4 regions of the Halomonas sp. PBN3 genome follow, and region 4 is predicted to be linked to each of the others. Evidence: predicted binding sites of a transcription regulator. Region 4 holds the regulator's gene; each other region holds the start of a gene.
What was found. Region 4 encodes FNR, which switches genes on or off when oxygen is low (the NO sensors DNR and NnrR bind a similar motif). Its sites were predicted from a motif close to TTGATNTANATCAA; they were not measured.

Region 1: the regulator FNR is predicted to act here: its motif matches at 3,477-3,490, upstream of ubiT (ubiquinone anaerobic biosynthesis accessory factor UbiT).
Region 2: the regulator FNR is predicted to act here: its motif matches at 3,811-3,824, upstream of dsrO (sulfate reduction electron transfer complex DsrMKJOP subunit DsrO).
Region 3: the regulator FNR is predicted to act here: its motif matches at 4,064-4,077, upstream of ccoM (cytochrome c oxidase subunit CcoM).

What each region holds. Positions count from the first base shown of each region.
Region 1 covers NZ_AXCA01000002.1:31,341-37,185, reverse strand. The annotation lists gene Q673_RS19500 (hypothetical protein) at 1-581, opposite strand, end outside; gene Q673_RS19495 (adenosylcobalamin-dependent ribonucleoside-diphosphate reductase) at 756-2,867, opposite strand; gene ubiT (ubiquinone anaerobic biosynthesis accessory factor UbiT) at 2,906-3,400, opposite strand; gene trmB (tRNA (guanosine(46)-N7)-methyltransferase TrmB) at 3,637-4,377, opposite strand; gene Q673_RS19480 (DUF423 domain-containing protein) at 4,489-4,863, shown strand; gene Q673_RS19475 (PaaI family thioesterase) at 4,870-5,286, opposite strand; gene Q673_RS19470 (malate synthase G) at 5,434-5,845, opposite strand, start outside.
Region 2 covers NZ_AXCA01000100.1:2,089-7,933, forward strand. The annotation lists gene lhgO (L-2-hydroxyglutarate oxidase) at 1-334, opposite strand, end outside; gene glaH (glutarate dioxygenase GlaH) at 441-1,421, opposite strand; gene Q673_RS23665 (APC family permease) at 1,620-3,062, opposite strand; gene Q673_RS37080 (XRE family transcriptional regulator) at 3,378-3,656, shown strand; gene dsrO (sulfate reduction electron transfer complex DsrMKJOP subunit DsrO) at 3,919-4,695, shown strand; gene nrfD (NrfD/PsrC family molybdoenzyme membrane anchor subunit) at 4,679-5,845, shown strand, end outside; gene Q673_RS23680 (molybdopterin-dependent oxidoreductase) at 5,844-5,845, shown strand, end outside.
Region 3 covers NZ_AXCA01000020.1:14,473-20,317, forward strand. The annotation lists gene Q673_RS20930 (proline--tRNA ligase) at 1-1,276, shown strand, start outside; gene Q673_RS20935 (transglycosylase SLT domain-containing protein) at 1,347-1,940, shown strand; gene Q673_RS20940 (PqqD family peptide modification chaperone) at 1,968-3,155, opposite strand; gene Q673_RS36395 (hypothetical protein) at 3,155-3,625, opposite strand; gene ccoM (cytochrome c oxidase subunit CcoM) at 3,888-4,001, opposite strand; gene Q673_RS20945 (FKBP-type peptidyl-prolyl cis-trans isomerase) at 4,131-4,649, opposite strand; gene rfaH (transcription/translation regulatory transformer protein RfaH) at 4,708-5,247, opposite strand; gene Q673_RS20955 (AmpG family muropeptide MFS transporter) at 5,379-5,845, shown strand, end outside.
Region 4 covers NZ_AXCA01000013.1:26,979-32,823, forward strand. The annotation lists gene Q673_RS20660 (heavy metal translocating P-type ATPase) at 1-1,603, shown strand, start outside; gene ccoS (cbb3-type cytochrome oxidase assembly protein CcoS) at 1,600-1,842, shown strand; gene Q673_RS20670 (sulfite exporter TauE/SafE family protein) at 1,842-2,549, shown strand; gene Q673_RS0117905 (radical SAM protein) at 2,640-3,971, shown strand; gene fnr (fumarate/nitrate reduction transcriptional regulator Fnr) at 4,102-4,845, shown strand; gene ttcA (tRNA 2-thiocytidine(32) synthetase TtcA) at 5,082-5,845, opposite strand, start outside.

The sequences.
Region 1 (5,845 bases), on a different contig from region 4:
GGCGTCCACAGGTGGCCGCTGGCCTGGCGCTGGGCGTAGCGCGCCACCAGCTCCTCCACCGGCACCTGGTTGCCGTCCTGGTCGAGGAAGCCGCGGCGATAGAGGATCTGCTGGATCGACCAGGCGATGGCCGCCACCTCGGAGTCATGGAACACCGGCTTGCCCCAGCGGTTCATGCCGCAGCGCACCAGGCCCTTGTCCCAGGCCACCTTGCGCAGGTCGGCCACCGCCTGGGTGACGTAGCCGCCGCGGGCTGCCAGCGACAGGCTGCGCATGGTGGCGGTGATCCACTGGTGCTCGCTGGAGAGCTGGCCGGAGGGGAAGAAGAACTCCACCGGACGCTCGATCACCACGCGCTTGCCGTTGAGCACGCCCTCCACGGGCATGAAGGAGACCAGCAGGTAGACCTTCTTGCGCCCCTCGGCGCCGACGTAGGAGATCTTCTCCGACACGGCCTCCAGGGTGCCCTCAGGGCGCGACGGGATGCGCACCGTGAGCGGGTTCTCCTCGGGCAGCGGCGGCTCTTCCACCGCCTTCTTGACGCTGTAGGAAACGATCTTGGAATTGATCTCGACGGCCATCAGGAGGCTCCTCCGGAAAGTTGTGCGGTGACGCTCGAGTGACGGCCATAGACGACCGTCACGAGCGAAGGCGAGGCAAGGCGCAGGATTTCGAGGAAGCGGAGTTTACGAGCCGTAAATGAGCATTCCGAGAAAGACTGCAACGCCGCCTCGGCGAGCGCAGTAGGTCGTGGCTTACCACTTGCCATAAGTGCCTTCCTTCAGCGCATCATAGAGGTTCGCCGCGTTGTGCTCCTCGCCGTCGTAGATGACCTTCTCGTCACCCTTGAGCTCCACGCTCTCGCCGTTCTCCAGCTCGAACACGTAGGTGGTGTTCTTGAGGTCGTCCTCGCGCACCAGCACGCCCTGGAAGGCCTCCGGGTTGAAGCGGAAGGTGGTGCAGCCCTTTAGCTTGCTGGCGTAGGCGTCCAGGTAGAGGTCCTTGAACTCCTCGAAGGGGAACTCGGTGGGCACGTTCACCGTCTTGGAGATCGCCGAGTCGACCCAGGCCTGGGCGGCGGCCTGCACCGCCACGTGCTGCTTGGGGCTCACCGCGTCGGCGGTGATGAAGTAGTCCGGCAGGTCGCTCTCCACGGCATCGGCGGCGATGAAGTGGCGATAGGCCGCCAACTCGAAGGAGACCACCTCGACCTGCTCCTTGGTCTTCTTGCCCGACTGGATCACGTTACGGAAGTAGCGGTGCGAGAAGGAGGGCTCGATGCCGTTGGAGGCGTTGTTGCCCAGCGACAGCGAGATGGTCCCGGTCGGTGCGATGGAGCTGTGGTGGGTGAAGCGCGCGCCATGCTCGGCGAGCTGTGCAACCAGCTCCGGCTCCACCTCGGCGACCTTCTGCATGTAGCGGCTGTAGCGCGCATGCAGGATACGGCCCGGCACCTTGTCGCCGATCTCGTAGCCGTCCTTCTTGAGCTCCGGGCGCTCGCGCAGCATCTTCGGGGTGATCTCGTAGTCCTCGGCCAGCGCCGGGGCCATGCCCTTCTCGCGGGAGAGCTCCAGCGCCTGCTTCCAGCCCTCGATGGCCAGGTTGCGGCTGACCTCCTCGGTGAAGGCCAGCGACTCCGGCGAACCGTAGGGGATCTTGAGCATGGTCAGGGTGGAGCCCAGGCCCAAGAAGCCCATGCCGTGGCGGCGCTTGGCCTCGATCTCGCGGCGCTGGCCCTCCAGGGGCAGGCCGCTGATCTCCACCACGTTGTCGAGCATGCGGGTGAAGATCGCCACCACCTGGCGGTAGCGCTCCCAGTCGAAGCGCGGCTTCTTGCCGAAGGGGTCGATGACGAAGCGGGTCAGGTTCACCGAGCCCAGCAGGCAGGCGCCCTCGGGGGGCAGCGGCTGCTCGCCGCAGGGGTTGGTGGCGCGGATGTCCTCGCAGAACCAGTTGTTGTTCATCCGATTGACCTGGTCGATCAGGATGAAGCCCGGCTCGGCGTAGTCGTAGGTGGAGCGCATGATCGTGTCCCACAGCTCGCGGGCCTTGATCACCTCGACGATGCGGCAGGCCACGCGGCCCTCGGCATCGACGGTGTAGCCCTCCTCCACCACCGGCCAGTCGCGGTAGATCAGCTCGCTCTGCTCGACGTCATCCTTCTCCCCGGGGTGCAGCGGGAAGGCCAGCGGCCAGTCGGTGTCGTTCTTGACCGCCTCCATGAACTCGTCGGTGATCAGCAGGCTGAGGTTGAACTGGCGCAGGCGGCCCGCCTCGCGCTTGGCCTCGATGAACTGGCGCACGTCGGGGTGGCCGACGTCGAAGGTGCCCATCTGGGCGCCGCGGCGGCCGCCGGCGGAGGCCACCGTGAAGCACATCTTGTCGTAGATATCCATGAACGCCAGCGGGCCGTTGGTGCCGGCCCCGGCGCCAAACACGAAGGCGCCCTTGTGGCGCAGGGTGGAGAAGTCGTAGCCGATGCCGCAGCCCGCCTTGAGGGTCATGCCGGCGTCCACCACGGAATCGAGGATATCGTGCATGGAGTCGCGGATGGTGCGCGACACCGTGCAGTTGATCAGGCTCACCGCCGGCTTGTAGGCCTCGGCGCCGGCGTTGGACATGATGCGCCCGGCGGGGATGGCGCCGTTCTCCAGCGCCCAGCGGAACTTCGGCAGCCATGCGTCGGCCTGCTTGCCTTCCACCGCGGCCAGCGCCCGGGCCACGCGGTCCCAGGTGGCGGCCACGTCCTGGTCCACGGGCTTGCCGTGACGGTCCTTGAGGCGGTACTTGGCGTCCCAGATGTCGCGGGACGGCCCCTGCAGGGGCACCTCGTTGGATGACTTCACTGCCTTGGTGGAAGTGCTCATTCGGATGGCTCCGGAAGAAATGCGTTAATCGAAAAAAGTCAGCTCGTTCGGTTGGCTAGCCGCTCCAGGCGGACCAGCAGTTCGCCGAAGGGGCCCTGGACCAGCCCCTCCTCGCGACCGTCGAGCAGGTTCTTGACCATCAGCCCCAGTTCGGTGTCGCCCTCGATCAGCAGCCGGCGCTGGAAGAACAGCGCGTCGGGATCCTCGCGGCGGGTGGCCAGGCAGAGGAACTCCCGCCAGCCGCCGCGAATGGTGGCCTCGCCGGGCTCGCTGCACACCGCCAGGCGCTCCCCCTCCAGGGTGAGGGTCAGCGCCATGCCGAGATCCTCGATGGCCAGGGTGATGCGGCGCCCCTCCAGGGCGTCGAACTCGCCCTCGGCCAGGGGGTCGGCGAAGGTGCGGTTGAGCAGCGGTTCCACCAGGCGGCGCTTGAGGCCGACCGGCACGCGCGGATCGAGGGCGCGAATCAGGCGGGCGGGCGCGGCAGGACGCGGCAGGGACGATAACGGTACGGGCAACAACGGCAGGGACATGACAGCTCTCCTGAGGGTAACCATGCGGCCAGGGCCGCCGAACCGTTCATCCTAGGGCGGTGCTCCCGGGGCTGCACTGACATGCATCATGTCGGTGCCTGGCCCTATGTTCACCCGCGGCTCGCCTACCATATATAGACCATTTCCCGCCGGCAAGCCCCATATCTGGTGCAAGCCGGCGGTAAACATGACCCTTTTTCATTTGACAGCGGAGAGGCCGTGAAGCGGTCGCGATCTCAGTCGAGGCGGCGGTAGATCAGGTCCCAGACGCCGTGGCCGAGCCTCTCGCCGCGGGCCTCAAACTTGGTCAGCGGACGGAACGCCGGGCGCGGCACATAGGGGGCGGTCTCGGGACCGGCGGTGTTGGCGTACCCGGGGGCGGCGTCCATCACCTCGGCCATCCACTCGGCGTAGGCCTCCCAGTCGGTGGCCAGGTGGAAGGTGCCGCCGACCTTGAGCCGCGTGCGCACCAGCTCGACGAAGGCGGGCTGCACGATGCGCCGCTTGTGGTGCTTCTTCTTGGGCCAGGGGTCGGGGAAGAAGAGCTGCACGCCGTCGAGGCTCGCCTCGGGCAGGCACTCCTCGAGCACCCGCAGGGCGTCCTCGCGGTAGACGCGTAGGTTGGTGAGGCCGCGCTTGTCGGCCTCGTCGAGCAGCTTGCCGACGCCCGGGGCATGCACCTCGATGCCGATGAAGTCGGTGTCGGGGTGGGTCTCGGCCTGCTCCACCAGCGAGGCGCCCATGCCGAAGCCGATCTCCACCACCCGCGAGGCCTCGCGGCCGAACAGGGCGACGAGGTCCTGGCGACCGTCGGCCAGGCTCAGCCCCAGGCGCGGCCACACCTCCTCGAGCCCACGGGTCTGGGCCTGGGTCATGCGCCCGGCGCGCAGCACGTAGCTCTTGATGCCGCGGCGGTGGAGCGGGGCGTCCGGGCCCTCGGGGCCGGTGGGCTTGTCGTCGTGTCGCGAGTCGGTCATGGCGCGGGCAGCTCTTTCTTGGCGTGGATCAACCGGGGGCGCGTATTGTAGCCGCTAAGGCCGGCCCGGGGTACGGTAGCGACCGATTCCCGCAGACATGAGGAGATCGAGATGCAGGACAGGGGATGGTGGCTGGGGGCGGCGCTCTCCGGCGCCCTGGTGGTGATCGCCGGCGCCTTCGGCGCCCACGCCCTGGAGGGGCAGCTGGCCCCGCGGCTGGCGGCGGCCTTCGAGACCGGGGTGCGCTACCAGGCGTGGCACACCCTGGCGCTGCTGGCGGTGCTGGCCTGGCGGGCAGCGCACCCGCTGGCCGGCCAGCGGCTGGCCATGGCGCTGTGGGCGGCCGGCATCGTGCTCTTCGCAGGCTCGCTCTACGCCATGGCGCTAACCGGCACCACGCGGCTGGGGATGGTCACCCCCGTGGGCGGGGTACTGATGATCGGCGGCTGGCTGGCCCTGGCCGCGGCCATCCTGCGCGCCCGCTGAGGCGTCTCAGTCGTCGCGGTCGGGCAGGGCATAGGTGGCCGTGACCAGGGCCACCGGCTCCTCCTGCCCGGCGGAGAACAGCTGCACCTCGCCCACCGCCAGGCGGCGGCCCAGCTTGAGGATGCGGGCAGTGGCGACGATGTCGCGGTCGCCGCGAGGGCGGCGCAGGAAGCGGCAGTGCAGGTCGCTGGTGACCGCCATGGGCTCGGGGCCGATCTCGCCGAGGATCGCCACGTAGAGGCAGACGTCGGCAAGGCCCATCAGGGTGGGGCCCGAGACGCTGGCACCGGGACGCAGGTGCTCGTCGTCGATGGCCAGGCTCATGGTGGCCCTCAGATGGTCGACGGCCTCGATGGTGCCGAAGCGCTGGGGAAACACCTCGTCGAGGAAGTCCTCGATGGCGGCGGCGGTCATCACGGGCATGGCGAGCCTCCCTGCTGTGGCGAAGGAAAGCCCACACCTTAGCCGATCGGCCCCGACGCCGACAGTGCCCGAAGGTCGAGCCTGCCAACGAAGGCGCCCCCGCGGTTATACCGCGGGGGCGCGCTCCGACGCCTTTCGTCGTTTTCCTTACTTCGCCTTGTGCACGGCGCGCCAGTGGTGCAGCAGCGGCTCGGTGTAGCCGGCGGGCTGCACGCGGCCCTTGAAGATCAGGTCGCTGGCGGCCTGGAAGGCGCTGGAGCCCTCGAAGTCGGCACTCATCGGCGTGTAGGCCGGGTCATCGGCGTTCTGCTGGTCGACTACCTTGGCCATGCGCTGCAGGGTCTCCTGGACGCGGGCGGCGTCGACCACGCCATGGTGCAGCCAGTTGGCGATATGCTGGCTGGAGATCCGCAGGGTGGCGCGGTCCTCCATCAGGCCCACATCGTGGATGTCCGGCACCTTGGAGCAGCCTACGCCATGCTCGACCCAGCGCACCACGTAGCCGAGGATGCCCTGGCAGTTGTTGTCGAGCTCCTGCTGGATCTCGTCGTCGCTCCAG
Region 2 (5,845 bases), on a different contig from region 4:
TGGCGGCGGTGCGCTCCCACAGCGCCTGCATGCGCTCCATCTCCAGCTCGCTGGTGGCCACCAGCAGCTTGCCGCAGGTGTCGTAGGCGATGCCGTGCTCGTCGCAGAACGCCTTGGTGGCCCGATTGCCCTCCAGGCAGAAGCGCGCCTTGAGGCTGCCCGGGGTGTAGTAGACCCCGGCGTGGATCACCCCGCTGTTGTGGCCGGTCTGGTGATGGGCCGGGCCAGTCTCCTTCTCCAACAACAGCATCTTGCTGTCGGGATAGGCCTGCTTGAGCTGCATGGCGGTGGACATGCCCAGGATGCCGCCGCCGATGATGATGAAGTCGTGCATGTCACCCCTCTGCTTGACCCGGGAACGGGCTGGTAAAGGCAACGGCCACGCCGCCATCGGCGTGGCCGGACAGGCTATCTTGACGGCCGCGACGGCGGCCGTCACCTCACGCCCGGGCGGGAGCGCGCAGCGTGCGGGCGTGGGTGAAGTAGCCACGCTGGCGCATCAGCTCGCGGCGCAGCTCCGGGTGGGGGGTGAAGCGGTCGCGACCGTGCAGCCAGAAGTGGTTGTTGATCAGCAGGAAGCTGCCCACCGGGTTGGGCACCGAGAGGATCGCCGGGCTGCCCTCCAGCGACGTGGAGAGGTCGCACAGCCAGTTGCCCTCCTCGAAGTCCCTGGGCTGCACGAACTGGTCGATGTAGGCCATGATCGGGCGCCCCTCGCGGTCGACGTCGAACACCGGGTGGAAGACGTCGCGCACCACGTTCTTGCTGGGCGGCGCGCTCCAACGCATCGGCCGATGGGCCAGCGGATCGGCGAAGAAGCGCGCCAGGTCCTCCCAGTCATCCAGGTGCAACAGCAGCGAGTTGCCGCCCTCCATGTGCTGCTCGTCGATCTTCATCATCAGCACGTAGTCGGTGTCCTGCTCGACGAAGGTGCCGTCGTTGTGCAGCTCCATCACGCGGTGCGGCTGGCGCAGGTAGCTGTCGGAGTCGTCGACGTTCCTGACCACGAAGCGCGCGTAGAACTGGCCGCTCATGGCATCGAAGTTGGAGCGCCCCATCAGGTGCGCCACCGCGGTGGCCAGCTTGACCATGTCGTCGGCCTGCTCGACGCGATCCAGTCCCTCCGGCACCACCTGCAAGCCCCCGGTGGCGCGATCCACCAAGGTGTTCACCAGCACCGGCTGCAGGGTGTTGTCGCACAGGTCATTGAGCACCTTCGCCACGCGGAAGCGCAGCATCGACTTGTACTCCAGCGCCTGCACCGGCCACTCGGCCACGGCCGCGAGGAAGGCCTCGACCACGTCGCGGGAGATCGTCAGCTGCAGCAGCCGCGGCGACGCCGCGGAAGGAGCCAGGGTGAAGCCGCGGATGTCGGCGGGAAGCGGCATGGCGGTATCGGGAAGCTGGGTCAGCACGGTCATGTCAGGGTCTCCGGGTCTTGTGGGCTTGCCCGTTAAAAATATCTACATTTTTAAATTTCATCGACATTAAGATGTATAATTGACAAACATGGCACCCGTGCCACCCGGCGAAGCAGAGCCACGGCACGGCGCGCCCGGAAACGCCGAACCCCGGCGCAAGGGCCGGGGTTCGAGGCGATACGACGGGGCTGGCGAGGCTCAGTGGCCCTGGTAGGGGTCCGCCCCGGCCAGCTCGCGCTGCATCATGCCGTCGCTGTAGGCAGTGCCATAGCGGGCGCGGGACCAGGCGTAGAGCGCCAGGCCGATCCCCATCCAGCCGGCGAAGATCACCCACTCGATGGCGGAGAGCGCCGAGGGACTGCCCGGCAGGTACATGGCGGTCAGGCCCAGGGAGAGCAGCACCGCCAGGGCACCCACCAGCTTGCCCTGGCGCACCTTGAAGGGGCGCTCCATCTCCGGTTCACGGCGACGCAGCACCACGAAGGAGAGCGACACGAAGAGGTAGGCGATGACGATCCCGAGCCCGCCGGCCACCACCAGCCACACCAGCGCCGGGCGACCGAAGAAGGGCGCGATGGCGGAGAGGATGCCCATCACCAGGATGGCGTTGGTGGGCGTGCGATAGGTCGGGTGCAGCTTGCCCAGCCAGGCGGGCAGCATGCCAGAGTGCGCCAGGGCGTAGATGGCCCGGGAGCCGCCGATGTAGAAGGCGTTCCAGCTGGTGATGATGCCGGCGATACCGGCAATGATCATCAGGTTGCCGGCCCAGGGCGCCTGGAAGGCCGCCTGCATGGCATCCGGCACGGCGAGCGAACTCGCGCCCAGCGCCTCGGGGTCGAGCATCAGCGAGGTGCCAAGGATGATGAAGGCGTACCAGAACACCGCCAGGATCACCGAGATCATCAGCACCCGGCCGATCTCGCGGAACGGCAGGTTGATCTCCTCGGCGGCCTGGGGGATCACGTCGAAGCCGACGAACATGAAGGGCACCATGATGATTACCGTCATGATGCCGCCCATCACGCCCTCCTCGACGCTGAAAAGCGGCTGCATGGTTGCGGTGCTGCCCTGGAAGAGGGCCCCGGTGATGAACAGGATGCCCACCGCCAGGATCAGCAGGGTCACCACCTTCTGCACCAGGGCAGCGGTGCGCACGCCGATGTAGTTGATCCACATCATGGCCAGTGAGCCGGCCACGCCGACCGCCACCCAGGTGGCCTTCACCTCCCAGCCGTTGATGGTCCACAGGTGCCCCACCGCATAGTTCGGGAAGAGGTGCTCCACAACCGTGGGCAGCGCCACGGCCTCGAAGGCCACCACGCTCACATAGCCCAGGGTGATGGCCCAGGTGCACAGGAAGGAGGCGAAGTGCCCCATGGCACGGTAGCTGTAGACGTGTTCGCCGCCCACCTGGGGCATCGCCGAGGCGAGCTCGGCATAGGTGAGGCCCACCAGCACGATGATCAGCCCGCCGATCAGGAAGGCGGTGATCGCCCCGAGGCTGCCGGCGGACTGGATCCAGCTGCCGGTGAGCACGATCCAGCCCCAGCCGATCATGGCGCCGAACGCCAGGGCGAGGACATCCTTGCGGGCCAGCACGCGCGTCAGCTGGCCTTGAGAGGTCGTGGCATCTTGGGTCATATGATCCTCGATCGTTGTCGTTTTATCCTAAAAACTTTGTTTTCACGCAACATCGACAAAATAGGAAAAGAGGCACCATACGGCAAGGTTGTTCGAAATTCTTAATGCTAGACATTGGTCGACGCCCCGCCGCCGGCCCAGCTACTACAAGGGTTGGCACCCCCTCGTGACGGGCCTCGGTCGACACGATCAGCGTGAAGGATATTGCACGCCTGGTGGCACTCTGCCTGCCACCAAAGCCGCATGCAATCGAGACTGGCAAAAACACCGAAGAGCCCCCATAGTGTGCTTGTCGCAACCGCCCAATGGAGCATCATGAGCACGGCACGACAGTCCCGATCCGCGGAACTTCTTGACCCCCCGCGAAGCAGCCCTGACCTCGACGTCAGGGACCTGGAACAACGTACACGCCTCATGCGCATCGTGACCCGGCTGATCGCCGTGTCAGACCTCGGCAGCCGCGAGATCGCTCGCCGCGCCGGGCTGCCGATGCAGAAGATCAGCGACCTCCTCGCGGGGAAGCTGGAGCACCTCTCCATCGATGAGCTACGCCTCGTGCATCGCACCATCGAGCAGCAGGGGGCCACCCACTAGGCCACCCGGCCACGCATCACGCAACGCGCCCCGAACAGCGAACGCCCTGCCCCGCCGGCAGGGCGTTTTTTGTCCTGCCGACTCGCCGAAAAAACCCAGATATTCATTGGCTTGCACATCATTACGCGAGCATTAAGCGCTTGCTAACAATCTCTTGACCGACATCAAGGCCATATACCTTGGTCGCAGGTAGCCTTCCGGTATCAGATTTACCTCTTGAATGCGCGGACGATTCCGCCCCACCCAGGCCACCGGAGGCGCCATGGACCCCATTCGCCGCACCCTTCTCGGCCAGCTGGCCCGCCTCAGTGCGGGTGCCGCCTTGATACCGCTCTCCAGCGTTGCCAGCGCCGGCATCAACCAGCAGCCCCCCCGTCGAGAAGGCGATCCCAGCAAGCGCTACGGCATGCTCATCGACCTGCGCCAGTGCATCGGTTGCCAGGCCTGCACCGTGTCGTGCCATATCGAGAACGCCGCCCCGCTGGGCAGCTTCCGCACCACCGTCTCCCAGTACGAGGTAGAGCACCAGGACACCGGTGAGGTCGCCACCTTCATGCTGCCGCGCCTGTGCAACCACTGCGAGAACCCGCCCTGCGTGCCGGTCTGCCCGGTGGAGGCCACCTTCCAGCGCCAGGACGGCATCGTGGTGGTCGACAGCGACCGCTGCGTGGGCTGCGCCTACTGCGTCAACGCCTGCCCCTACGACGCCCGCTTCATCAACGAGCGCACCCAGACCGCCGACAAGTGCACCTTCTGCGCCCACCGGCTGGAAGCCGGCCTGCTGCCGGCCTGTGTGGAGAGTTGCGTGGGCGGCGCGCGGATCATCGGCGACATGCGTGATCCGGAGAGCCAGATCAGCCGCATGATCGCCGAGCACCGCGACGAGCTGATGGTGCTGCAGCCGGAGAAGAACACCCTGCCCCAGGTCTTCTACCTCGGCATGGACGAGCGCTTCGTGACTCGCCCCGACGCCGAGCCGGTCGCCCTGGAAGTCCTCGATCCCCACGGCCAGGAGATGGGCTATGAATTCCGCCATTGAGCTGCTCGCCCCGCGCTACGACATCGCCTGGTACCCCTGGGCGGTGCAGTACTTCTTCATGATCGCACTCTCCTACGCCACCCTGTGGCTGGCTGCCCCGGCGCTGGTGTTCGGCAGGAAAGCCTGGCTACCCACCGCACGCCTGGCGCTGCTCGCCTGCCTGACCACCACCCTGGTGGCACCGGTGGCCCTGCTCGCCGACCTGCACCAGCCACTGCGCTTCTGGCACTTCTACGCCTACGCCAACAGCCACTCCTGGATGTCCGTCGGCAGCCTGGTGCTGCCCCTCTACGTGGTGGGCGTGATCGTGCTGGCCTGGCTCGCCTGGCGTCCGGCGCTGCAGGCCCATCGCCAGGCCCCCGGCATCGCCGGTTTCGTGGCCCGCTGGCTGTCGCTGGGCGACGCCCCTACCCCGCGCGCCCTGGTGGTGCTGGTGGGCCTCGGTACCCTGGCCCTCTCCACCGGCATCATGCTCTACACCGGCGCCGAGGTGGCCATCGTCAAGGCCCGCCCGCTGTGGCACACGGTGTGGCTGCCGCCGATGTTCGTGGCCACCGGCTTCATCGCCGCCACCGGCCTGATCCTGGTGCTCAACCGCGTGGCCGGTGAGCGCAGCACCACAGTCAGTCGGCAGATGCTCAAGGTGATGCTGGGGGCCTGCCTGGTGGCCGGACTCGTCGCCGGCAGCTGGTTCCTCGACGGCATCAATGCCAACGTCGGCTCCGTGGCCGCGGCAATGGAATCCGTGCGCGACAGCGCCGAGTGGCGCAGCACCGCCCTGTGGGGTGGCCTCACCGGCCTGGTCCTGTTCGGCGCCGTGCTCTACCTGCTCACTCGCCCCGCTTCACGCCGCCCGGCACTCTACGCCTGGGCCTGGGTGCTCGGCCTGGTGGCCTTGCACGTCGGCTGGATGTTCCGCTGGGTGGTGCTGATGGACGTGCAGACCGTGGCCCGCCACAGCGCCGGCTTCCACCACTACGGCATCCCCGCCGGCTCGTCCGGCATCCTCGGCATCGTCGGTACCTTCGGCCTGTGGCTCGCCGCCATCCTGCTGATCGACCTCTTCGTGCCGTGGCGCCAGGCCGCCCAGGGCGGCAGCGCCGCCGACGCCTCCCCCGAACATCCTGACGTCGAAGGAGCCCTCCGTCAT
Region 3 (5,845 bases), on a different contig from region 4:
CTTCGGCGTGATGCGTTCCCGCGAGTTCATCATGAAGGACGCCTACTCCTTCCACGTCGACGAGGACTCCCTCAAGGAGACCTACCAGGCGATGTATGACGCCTATGTGCGCATCTTCACCCGCCTGGGTCTCGACTTCCGCCCGGTGATCGCCGACAACGGCGCCATCGGCGGCACCGGCTCCCACGAGTTCCACGTGCTGGCCGACTCCGGCGAGGACGACATCGTCTTCTCCAGCGAGTCCGACTACGCCGCCAACATGGAGAAGGCCGAGGCCCTGGCCCCCCAGGGCGAGCGTGCCGCCCCCGCCGAGGAATTACGCCTGGTCGACACCCCCGATGCCCGCACCATCGCCGCCCTGGTGGAGCAGCACGGCCTGCCCATCGAGAAGACGATCAAAACCCTGATGGTGCACGCCGCCGAGGGTGGCCTGATCGCCCTGCTGGTGCGTGGCGACCACGAGCTCAACGAGGTGAAGGCGGAGAACCTGCCCGAGGTGGCCGCCCCGCTGACCATGGCAAGCGAGGAAGAGATCCGCGCCGTCGTGGGCGCCGGCCCCGGCTCCCTGGGCCCGGTGAACCTCGACATGCCGATCATCATCGACCGCTCGGTGGCACTGATGAGCGACTTCGGTGCCGGTGCCAATATCGATGGCAAGCACTACTTCGGCATCAACTGGGAGCGCGATGTGGCGCTGCCCAAGGTGGCCGATATCCGCAACGTGGTGGAGGGCGACCCCTCGCCGGACGGCCGCGGCACCCTCTCCATCAAGCGCGGCATCGAGGTGGGCCACGTCTTCCAGCTGGGCACCAAGTACAGCGAGGCGATGAACGCCACCGTGCTGGGCGACGAAGGTCGCGCCCTGCACCCCTGGATGGGCTGCTATGGTATCGGGGTGACCCGCGTGGTGGCCGCCGCCATCGAGCAGAACCACGACGACGCCGGCATCATCTGGCCCGACCCCATCGCGCCCTTCCAGGTCGCGCTGGTGCCGATGAACGCCCACAAGTCGCAGCGCGTGCGCGAGGAGTCGGAGAAGCTCTACGCCGCGCTCACCGAGGCCGGCTTCGAGGTGCTACTCGACGACCGCGACCTGCGCCCCGGCGTCAAGTTCGCCGACCATGAGCTGATGGGCCTGCCCCACCGCCTGGTGGTCGGCGACCGCGGGCTGGACAAGGGGGAACTGGAGTACAAGGGACGCCGTGACAGCGATGCCACCATGGTACCGGCCGGGGAGATCCTCGACTTCCTGCGCCAGACGATTCAACTCGGCTAGTTTCACCTTGGCCAGGACACGCCGCTCGCTTGCCGTCCTGCTGGCAAGCGGGTTCCTGGCGACGAATGTCGTGGCCGATGAGCGCAATTTCCTGGCCGCCCTGGCGGCCGAGGGTCGGCCGCTGCTGGTGCAGCCGCTGCCTGCCACCCCGCGGACCCTGCGCAGCACCCTGGACGAGGCCCTCGCCTCGCCCCGGGCCCCCGCCGACATCTGGGCCGCCCGCCAGTGGTTCAACGCCATGGAACCCGCCCTGGCGCGCCACGTGAAGGACCCCGGGATGCGCCAGGCGCTGCTGCGTCGGGTCTATCACGAGGCCACCCTGGCCGGTCTGCCTCCCGAGCTGGTGCTGGCGCTGATTCAGGTGGAGAGCGCCTTCCAGGCCGAGGCCGTCTCCTCGGCCGGGGCCGTGGGGCTGATGCAGATCATGCCGTTCTGGATCCGCGAACTGGGCCTGCCCGCCGACGACCTCAAGGACCCGTGGCGCAACCTGCGCTACGGCTGCACCATCCTGGCCCACTACCTGGCGGTGGAGGATGGCGACGTCACGCGTGCCCTGGCCCGCTACAACGGCAGCCTGGGCAAGACCTGGTACCCGGAGCGGGTGATGCGCGCCTGGCAACGCCACTGGCGCCCCGCCGAACCCCGAGCCACGGTGCAGCGCTGAGCCGATCACTCGCCACCGCTCCCGGCACTACTCGACAGCGGTCACCAGGCCGGCCTGCGCAAGCTGCGCCAGCCATCGGCACACGTCCTGGGTCACCGGCGCGACCGGTGCCGTGAAGTGCGCCGCCAGCAGCTCGCCCAGCTCTGCCCCGCAAAGCGGCTCCTCGCGCAGCAGTCGCCACACGGCCTGGCCGGTGGCGTTGAGGCGATGGATCCCTCCGCCTGGGTCGATCAGGAAGAGCTCATCCCCCAGGGGATAAACACGCCCGCCGGGGCTCGCCGCCCAGCGCCGCCGCGGTTCCACCGGGGGCGGCGTCTCGGCAAGGGCGGTACGCTCGCGGGCTGGGCCTGCGCCGCCCGGGGCGGGAGTATCACGGCGCAGGGCGTCGGCCAGGCAACGCACCGCCGCCAGCGGCTCGGCGTAGCGCAGCAGCAGGCAGGGCAGCCGCCGCATCAGCGGCAGCAGCCGGGCCATCAATGCCTCCGGCGCGGTGTGGTGGGCGAAGTGCTGGGTGAGCAGCTGCTGTAGCCCCTCCCCGGGCCGCAGCGCCAGCACCTCCGGCGCCGCCATGGCATCATCGCGCTCCAGCAACACCAGGGCCCCAAGCGGCGCAGACTCGCCGTGGGCGGCCAACCCCTCGCCCCTGGGCAGCACGAAGCGGTAGCGCGCATCGGCCGGACCGGCATGGGCCTCGGCGTAGTCGGAAAGCTCCGGGGCCAGGGTCTCGGGCAGCGGCAGGCGCAGCCGGGGGGCGATGCCGAGCGCGACCCCCTCCCCGTCGACGGTCAGCCCCAGCACGTCGTCGCCGAACAGCCGGAACCCCGCCGCGGCGAAGGCCACCGCCAGGGTGCTCTTGCCGGCACGATGACTCTCGGGAAACAGCACCAGGCGACCGTCCACCTCCACGCTGGCGGCATGTAGGCCGAGCAGGTCCGGCGCACGCGCCAGGCGGTCACCGCCCAGGTCGGCGACCAGGCTGCAGACCGCGGACGCCGGCGTGGGCAACACCAGACCACGGGGAAGCTGGGGGGAGCGCTGCAGGTAGCCCGTCGGGGTTCGCCGCAGGCGGATGGCCGGGGCGAGTCCCCGGGCCGGCGCGATCGATACCGGCCACCCCGGCAATGCCTGGGTCAGGGCCGCCACTACCTCGGGCGCCTGCTGCACGCGCAGGCAGCGCCCGAGGCCCGGCAGGGAGAGGTCGACGGCGTGCACCATCACCAGCGGCGTTCGGGGCGTCCGAAGACGATATCCTCGACGATGGTCACCGGATCCTCGACGATGGTCACCGGATCCTCGCGATAGTCGCGCAGCCGGCGCCGGTCATACTCGTAGTCACGACGCGAGTAATAGCGATCGTCGCGGCGGGCATGGTAACGGTCGTCGCGCCGGTAGTGGTCGTCGCGATGGCGACGCCGGTAACGCGCCCGTTCGTGGCGACGGTAGGCGCCATCGTGGCGGCTCGGCCGCGAACGACTGGGGCGCGACCAGCTGGGCCGCGAGCGGCTGGGGCGCGAGCGGCTGGGGCGGGAACGCCGGTGGCCGTCCCAGGCCTGGGCCTGGCCGACGCTGAACAGGGTCGGCGCCATATAGGCGCCGGCGAGGCCCACCCCGAGGGTGGCCAGCAGCCGACGCCGGCGACGGCGATGGGTCTCGGCGGCAGCGTCACGATCAAGCTCGGTGGACATGGAATACCTCCTGGGGCGTCACGGCGGCGGATGATGTCGAACACTGTTCATCCTAGCCATCGCGCGTCCGTCGCGCCGCCGTCCCAGAGGCGTTGTCGATTTGTTCCACCGGGCGTTGCGGATCCGCGACAACCGATCGCGCTCGCGCGGGGAAACCGGCTCAGGAAAAGAAGCCGGCTCACAAAAAAGGGCCGACCCGTGAAGGTCGGCCCACTGGGGGGAGTGACTCCCCCCTCCCCTGACGACTGGTGGAACGGCTGGCTCAGTGCTTCTTCTTGCGGTGGTCCCGCACGATGAAGGCGACCCAGCCCCCCATGAATGCAACCATCATCGCGACGGTGACCAGACCAAAGATTACGGCGTCGTCCAGATACATGTCGATGTCCTCCCCGTCTCGATGTGTTGAGTGCACTGTAGACCGGGAAGGCGCGGCGAAACCTGACCTGCATCAAGTATCGGCCGGCGTGCCGTCAGGGGAAGGAGGAGAATTGATTCAGGTCAGTTTTCAGGGCAGCTTCTTGTCCTCGACCTCGGCGGGGTCGGTATCCGGGGGGAGCGGATGGCCCTTGGCCAGCTCGGCGCGGGTGGCATCGCGTACCGCGAGCACCTCGAGGGCATAGCGCAGCGTGCGCCCGGCCAGCGGGTGGTTGGTGTCGATCAGCACACCGTCGTCGCGCACCTCGAGCACGGTGACGATCTGCGGGCCATCGTCACCGGGGGTCTGGAAGCGCATGCCGGGGGCGAGGTCCGGCACCGGGAAGGCATCGCGCCCCACCTCGCGGACCAGCGCCTCGTTGCGCACGCCATAGGCGTCCGCCGGCATCAGGGTCACGGAGAGCTCGGCGCCCTCGGCCTGGCCCTCCAGGGCGCGCTCCAGGCCGTCGACGATGTTGTGGTGGCCATGCAGGTACTCGAGGGGCCGCTGGCGGGCACGCGAGTCGTCGAGCACCTCGCCGTCGGCGTCGCCGAGGACCTCCTTCAGCACGTAGTGAAGGGTGACGACACGCTGGGGGGCGATGGTCATGCGGGTCTCCTGAGTGATAGGGGAAAGGGCGCCGGCAAGGGGATGAGAAAGGGCCGCCTCAGCCGCGGCGCAGGTTGGCGACGGGCATCTCCAGGCGCTGCTGGCGATGCAGCAGGTTGAGCAGCACGATGGCACGCTCCTCGCCCTTGTGGGCCTCGAACACCGCCTGGAGCTCCTGGAAGGGGCCCTCGGTGATCTGCACCGTCTCGCCGGCGCGGAAGTAGAGGTTGGCCTCCTGCTCACGCTCGCTACCGTGCTCGCGCAGAGTCTCGATCAGCCGGTCATCCACGGCGATGGGCATCTCGCCGAAGGCGACCAGCTTGAGCACGCCGCGGGTGGAGCGGATGGGGCGCCAGTTGCTCACCAGCCGGTCGAGGCGGATGAACAGGTAGTAGGGGAACAGCGGTTCGGTCACCCAGGTCAGCTTGCCGCGGCGCTTCTTCTGCACCTCGAGCACCGGATGGAACACCTCGAAGCCCTGGTTGACCAGGTTCTCGGCGGCACGGAAGGATTCGCCGCCCTTGCACTGGATGGCATACCAGCGCGGTACGGCCGCGTCACCCGACTCGGGCGCCTGGGTCGTCTGGCTCTCGTTCATGACTCACCTGTGAGGCTGGACGCTGGTATCACTGCCGGGGCTCTGCAACAATCATCACCGCCCACGGGGCGCGCCGCGGGGTGCCCGGCATTTCGAGGCGAGGATTCTACCACCGTTGCAAGGAGAGCCCCATGCCGACGCCTACCGTGCAGAGGAGCTGGCGCGACGCCCTGGCGATCTACCTGCGCGCGCCGGTCATCACCATGCTGTTCCTGGGCTTCTCGGCGGGCCTGCCCTTCCTGCTGGTCTTCTCCACCCTCTCGGCCTGGCTGCGCAGCAGCGGCGTCGAGGTCGCGGCGATCGGCTTCTTCGCCTGGATCGGCATGCTCTACTCGATCAAGTTCTTCTGGGCACCGGTGGTGGATCGCCTGGCGCTGCCCCTGCTGACCCGCGTCCTGGGCCAGCGCCGCGGCTGGATGCTGGCGGCCCAAGCGATGATCGCCGCCGGCCTGGTGGGGCTGGCCGGCATCGACCCGGCAGGCCAGCTGCCGCTGGTCGCCCTCTTCGCCCTGCTGGTGGCCTTCGGCAGCGCCACCCAGGACATCGCCATCGACGCCTTCCGCATCGAGTCGGCGCCGGAGGACCTCCAGGCGGCCAT
Region 4 (5,845 bases):
CCTGCTCTTCGGCCGCTACGTGGAGGCGCGCGCCCGGCGTCGCAGCGGCCATACCGGCAACGCCCTTGCCGGCGCCCTGCCCCTCTCGGCAATCCGCCTCACCGCGGCGGGCGAGGAGCGCATTTTGCCCGCCGGCGAGCTCGCCGCCGGCGACCGGGTGCTGGTCAAGCCGGGCCACGCCGTGCCCGCCGACGGCGTGGTCGAGGAGGGCGAATCGAGCCTCGACGAATCGATGCTCACCGGCGAGTACCTGCCGGTGACCCGCGGCGTCGGCGACACCGTCACCGGTGGCAGCCACAACGTGGAGAGCCCGCTGGTGGTGCGGGTCACCCATGCCGGCCGCGACGCCCGGGTCTCCGGCATCGTCGACCTCACCGACCGCGCCTTCGCCAGCCGCCCGCGCCTGGCCCAGATGGCCGCGCGCATGGCCCACCTGTTCGTGCTGCGCCTGCTGTTCGTGGCCCTCGGTGTGGCCATCGTGTGGTGGTTCATCGACCCCTCCCGGGTGCTGTGGATCACCCTCTCGGTGCTGGTGGTGACCTGCCCCTGTGCCCTGGCGCTGGCCACCCCCACGGCGCTCACCGCCGGCCACGGCCAGCTGCGCCGGCGCGGCGTGCTGGTGACCCGTGCCGACGCCATCGAGGCGCTTTCCCAGGTCGACCGAGTGATCCTCGACAAGACCGGCACCCTGACCACGGGGCGCATGAGCCTGGTGGAGACGCGCCCGCTGAGCGAGCTCGACGCCGGCACGGCGCGGCGCCTGGCCGCCGCCCTGGAGGCGCGCTCCGAGCACCCCATCGCGCGCGCCTTCCAGCCCTTCCGCGATGCCAGCCGTCGCGCCGAGGATGTCGTCAGCCGTCCCGGCCTGGGCCTCGAGGGACGCATCGAGGGCCGCGCCTGGCGCCTGGGCCGGCCCGACTTCGCCGCCCCGGCCAGCCCCCCGGCCGCCCCCGGGGAGGGGCAGTGGCTGCTGCTCGCCGAGGCCGGCGAGCCGCGCTGCTGGTTCCGCCTGCAGGACCAGGTGCGCGAGGACGCCGCCGAGGCCATCGCCACCCTGGCCGCACAGGGCCTGGCCGTGGAGCTGCTCTCCGGCGACACCCCGGCGGCGGCCGAGGCGCTGGCCGCGCGCCTCGGCATCGGCACCGCCGAGGGCGGCGCCAGCCCCGAGCGCAAGCTCGAGCGCATCCGCGAGTGCCAGGCCGACGGCGAGAAGGTGGCCATGGTGGGCGACGGCATCAACGACGTGCCGGTGCTGGCCGGCGCCGATGTCGCCATCGCCATGAACGGCGCCACCGACCTGGCCCGCACCAGCGCCGACGCCATCCTGCTGAGCCCGCGCCTGACGCGCATCCCCGAGGCGGTGGCGCTGTGCCGCGCCACCCGCCGGGTGATGCGCCAGAACATGCTATGGTCGGTGGTCTACAACGCCTCGGCGATGCCGCTGGCCGCGATCGGCCTGGTGCCGCCCTGGCTGGCCGCCATCGGCATGTCGGCCAGTTCCCTGGTGGTGGTGGGCAATGCCCTGCGCCTCAATCGCTTCCGCGGCCCCCGCGCCGGCGACGCCGCGGCCCCGACCGCATCCTCCCGGGAGGCCAACGCATGAGCATCCTCTACCTGCTGATCCCGCTGTCGCTGATCCTGCTGGGACTGGCCGTGTGGGCCTTCTTCTGGGCGGTGAAGCACGACCAGTTCGAGGACCTGGAGGGACCGGCCTACCGTATCCTCTTCGATGACGACGACAACGACCGCCCCGCCGAGCCGCGCCGGAGTGGGGAAGCCCGGGACGACACCGGCGACGGCGCCGAGTCGCCGGCCGCGGGTCCCGACGACGAGGGGCGTTGATGGACCCCACCGGGCTCGACCTGCCGCCGCTCGCCGCGGCCTTCGTCTTCGGGCTGCTGGGCGGCGCCCACTGCATCGGCATGTGCGGCGGCATCATGAGTGCCCTGACCTTCGCGGTGCCCCCCAGCATGCGCCACCCGGCACGCCTTACCGGCCTGTTGCTGGGCTACAACCTGGGACGCATCGCCAGCTACATGATCGCCGGTGCCCTGGCGGCGGCGCTGGGTACCCTGCTCTCGCTGACCGCCCCCGCCCGCCTCGTCCTGCAGGGGCTCGCCGCGCTGATGCTGATCCTGATGGCGCTGTATATCGCCGACTGGTGGAAGGGGCTGCTCAGGGTCGAGGCGCTGGGCCGACGCCTGTGGCGCCATCTGGAGCCGGTCGGGCGGCGGCTGATGCCGGTGGTCAGGGTGCCCCAGGCGGTGGCGCTGGGCGCGGTGTGGGGCTGGCTGCCCTGCGGCCTGGTCTACTCCATGCTGGCCTGGAGCCTGGCGGTGGCCGACCCGCTGCACGGCGCGGCGCTGATGGGCGCCTTCGGGCTCGGCACCCTGCCGGCGCTGCTGGCCACCGGCCTCGCCGCCCGCCAGCTCGCCGGCCTGATCCGCCACCCGGCGACCCGCACTCTGGCCGCGCTGTCGATCATCGCCTTCGCCCTCTGGCAGCTGTGGACGCTGCTGCCCGTCCACTCGGGTTTCCACGCCGGTTAGCGACTATTCCACGCCGGATTGACGCAGCTCAACGCCGGTCGGGCCGCGCACCCCTAGCATGAGAGCATGCCCACAACCCGGAGCCTGCCCATGTCCGTCCCTGCCCAGCGCCCCCCGGCTGCCGATCCCGACGGGACCCTGCCGTCGACCGGCGGTGGCGACCTGGTCGCGGCGGCCCAGGTCTGCACGCCGACCCCGCGGGACTACCGCCCCGAGATCGGCGCCGCCGCCCTGGAGGAGGCCCTGGCCGGCCGTCCCGCCGAGGCCCCGCTGGCGCTCAAGGTGCGCCTGCCCTTCTGCCGCCAGGCCTGCCGCTTCTGCGCCAGCCGGCGCGTGCCCTCCCGGGACAGCCGCCAGGCCGAGCCCTACCTGTCGCGGCTCGACCGCGAGATGGTGCTGGCGCGACGTCGCCTGGCGGGGCTGCCGGCGGTGACGCGCCTGCACTGGGGCGGCGGCGCCCCCGCCTTCCTGGCCCTGGACCAGATGAGCGACCTCTTCGACCGCCTCGACGCCCGCTTCGGGCTCTCCGGCGCCCGGGAGCGCGACTTCAGCATCGAGCTCGACCCCCGCGAGGCGGACATGCTTACCCTGCGCCACCTCCAGGCGCTGGGCTTCAACCGCCTGACGCTGGGCGTGGCGGAACTCGACCCGCGCGTGCAGCAGGCGATCAACCGCGTACAGCCCCGCGCCCTGACCGAGGCGCTGGTGGACGAGGCGGACCGCCTGGGCTTCCGCGAGCTGACGCTCTCGGTGATGCTCGGCCTGCCCTTCCAGACCCCGGCGGGCCTCGCCGATACCCTCGAGCAGCTGATCGCCATGGCGCCGGCGCGGATCCGCCTCACCCGCTACGACCACCACCCCGAGCGCCACCCCGACCAGCGCGCCATCCACCGCGACTGGTTGCCCGATGCCGCCAGCCGGGGCCGGCTGGTGGCCGAGGCCCGCCAGCGCCTGGCCGCGGCCGGCTATGTGCATGTCGGCCTCGGCCTGCACGCCCGCCCCGACGACCGCCTGGCCCGGGCGCTGGCCGATGCCACGCTCGGCCACGGCCCGCTGGGCTTCTCCGCGGGCCCCGCCGGCGACCTGCTGGGCCTGGGGGTGGGGGCGACCACGCGGCTGGGCGATCTCTGGGTGCGCAACGCCGAGGCCCTCGGCGACTACGAGGCCGCCCTCGACGCCGGTCGGCTGCCCACCGCCGCCGGCTGCCGCCTCGACGACGCCGGCCACCGACGCCGGGCGATCCTCGAGGGGCTGCTCGGCGGCCAGGGCCTGCCACGGGAGGAGACGATCGGCGAGGGCCTGCCGGCGCTGCTCGCCGAGGGGCTGATGGAGCGCCTCGGCGAGACCCTGCGCCTGACCGAGGCGGGGCGCTGGCGGCTGCCGCGGGTGCTGGAGGGCCTGGGCGTCCTGCCGAAGGCCTGACGCCGAAACACCTCCGGCGAACGGCGCCGGAGACAGCGCCTGGCGAGCCCCTACCCCTTTCGGGGTGGTTTGCCCTGCCCGCGCTTTGCTCCATAATGGCCCCATGACCACGATCAAGAAGGAAAGGGCCATGGCGGACACCCTCACCGGCCGACGGCGTTCGGTGCTGCAGGAGACGCGCTGTCAGACCTGCAGCCTGAGCTCGCTCTGCCTGCCGCTGGCACTGGAGGTGGAGGACATGGACCAGTTCGACGCCATCATCCGCCGCCGGGCGCCACTCAAGAAGGGCGAGGCGCTGTTCCGCCAGGGCAGCCCCTTCACCAGCGTCTTCGCGGTGCGCTCGGGGAGCCTCAAGCAGGTCACCACCGAAGGCAGCGGCGAGGACCAGCTGACCAACTTCTACCTGCCCAGCGAGCTGGTGGGCCTCGACGGCATCGACGAGGAGCACTACCCCGGTACCGTGGTGGCGCTGGAGACCACCACCGTCTGCGAGATCCCCTTCGATCGCCTGGATCACCTCTCCGAGTCCCTGCCGGAGCTGCGCGGCCAGCTCTACCGCAGCATGAGCAAGGAGCTGCGTGACGACCGTCGCATGATGCGCCTGCTGTCGCGCAAGACCGCCGACCAGCGCCTGGCCAGCTTCTTCACCAGCCTCTCCGAGCGCTTCCGCCGCCGCGGCTACTCCCCCTACAGCTTCCGCCTCTCCATGTCCCGGGCCGACATCGGCAACTACCTGGGGCTGGCGGTGGAGACGGTGAGCCGCATCCTGGGCCGCTTCCAGAGCCAGGGGCTGGTGGCGGTCTCCGGCCGCGAGGTCAACATCCTCGACCTGACGGCGCTCACCCGCCTGGCCGAGGAAGAGGGTGCGCACTGAAGCTGCAAGGCGGCATGAGGAGCCAGCCAACAGGTGTATCGCAATGACTCGTAGCGAGAGGCGCCGGGGACTGGTCGTAGAGGGGGTCCGAGGACCAGGGATGGCCGAGGTAGCGCCCATGGACGGGTTCACAGCGCCCCCTCGAAGGCCAGTCGCCGGAACAGCCTTGAGCGAGTCAGCCATCGGCGATAGCGCTTAGTCAGGGGGTTCCTTGAAGGTCACTGCTTGTCGCTGACCTACTCGTTCAAGATATCGATCCGCCTGGCCTGCATATTCGCCTGCTTCGCCTCCAGACCGGCGAAATCGAAGAGCTCGCGGTCGGCCAGCTGGGAGGGGGCGACGTTGGTCACCGCATTGAACATGCTCTCCAGGCGCCCGGGGTGCTTCGCCTCCCACTCGGCGAGCATCTCCTTGACCACCTGGCGCTGCAGGTTGGGCTGGGAGCCGCACAGGTTGCAGGGGATGATCGGGAAGGCCATGCGCCGGGCGAACTCGGCGATGTCCGCCTCGCGGCAGTAGGCGAGCGGCCGGATCACCATGTTGCGGCCGTCGTCGGAGAGCAGCTTGGGAGGCATCGCCTTGAGGCTGCCGGCGAAGAAGAGGTTGAGGAACAGCGTCTCGAGGATGTCCTCGCGATGGTGCCCCAGGGCGATCTTGTTGGCGCCGATCTCCTCGGCGAAGCCGTAGAGGGAGCCGCGCCGCAGCCGCGAGCAGAGTGCGCAGGTGGTCTTGCCCTCGGGGGTCTTCTCCTTGACCACCGAGTAGGTGTCGCGCTCGAGGATGTGGTACTCGACGCCGATGCCGTCCAGGTACTCGGGCAGCACGTGCTCGGGGAAGCCCGGCTGCTTCTGGTCGAGGTTGACCGCCACCAGCGAGAAGTCCACCGGGGCGTTGCGCTGCAGGCTGCGCAGGATCTCCAGCAGGGTGTAGCTGTCCTTGCCGCCGGAGAGGCACACCATCACTCGGTCACCATCGTGGATCATGCCGTAGTCGATGATGG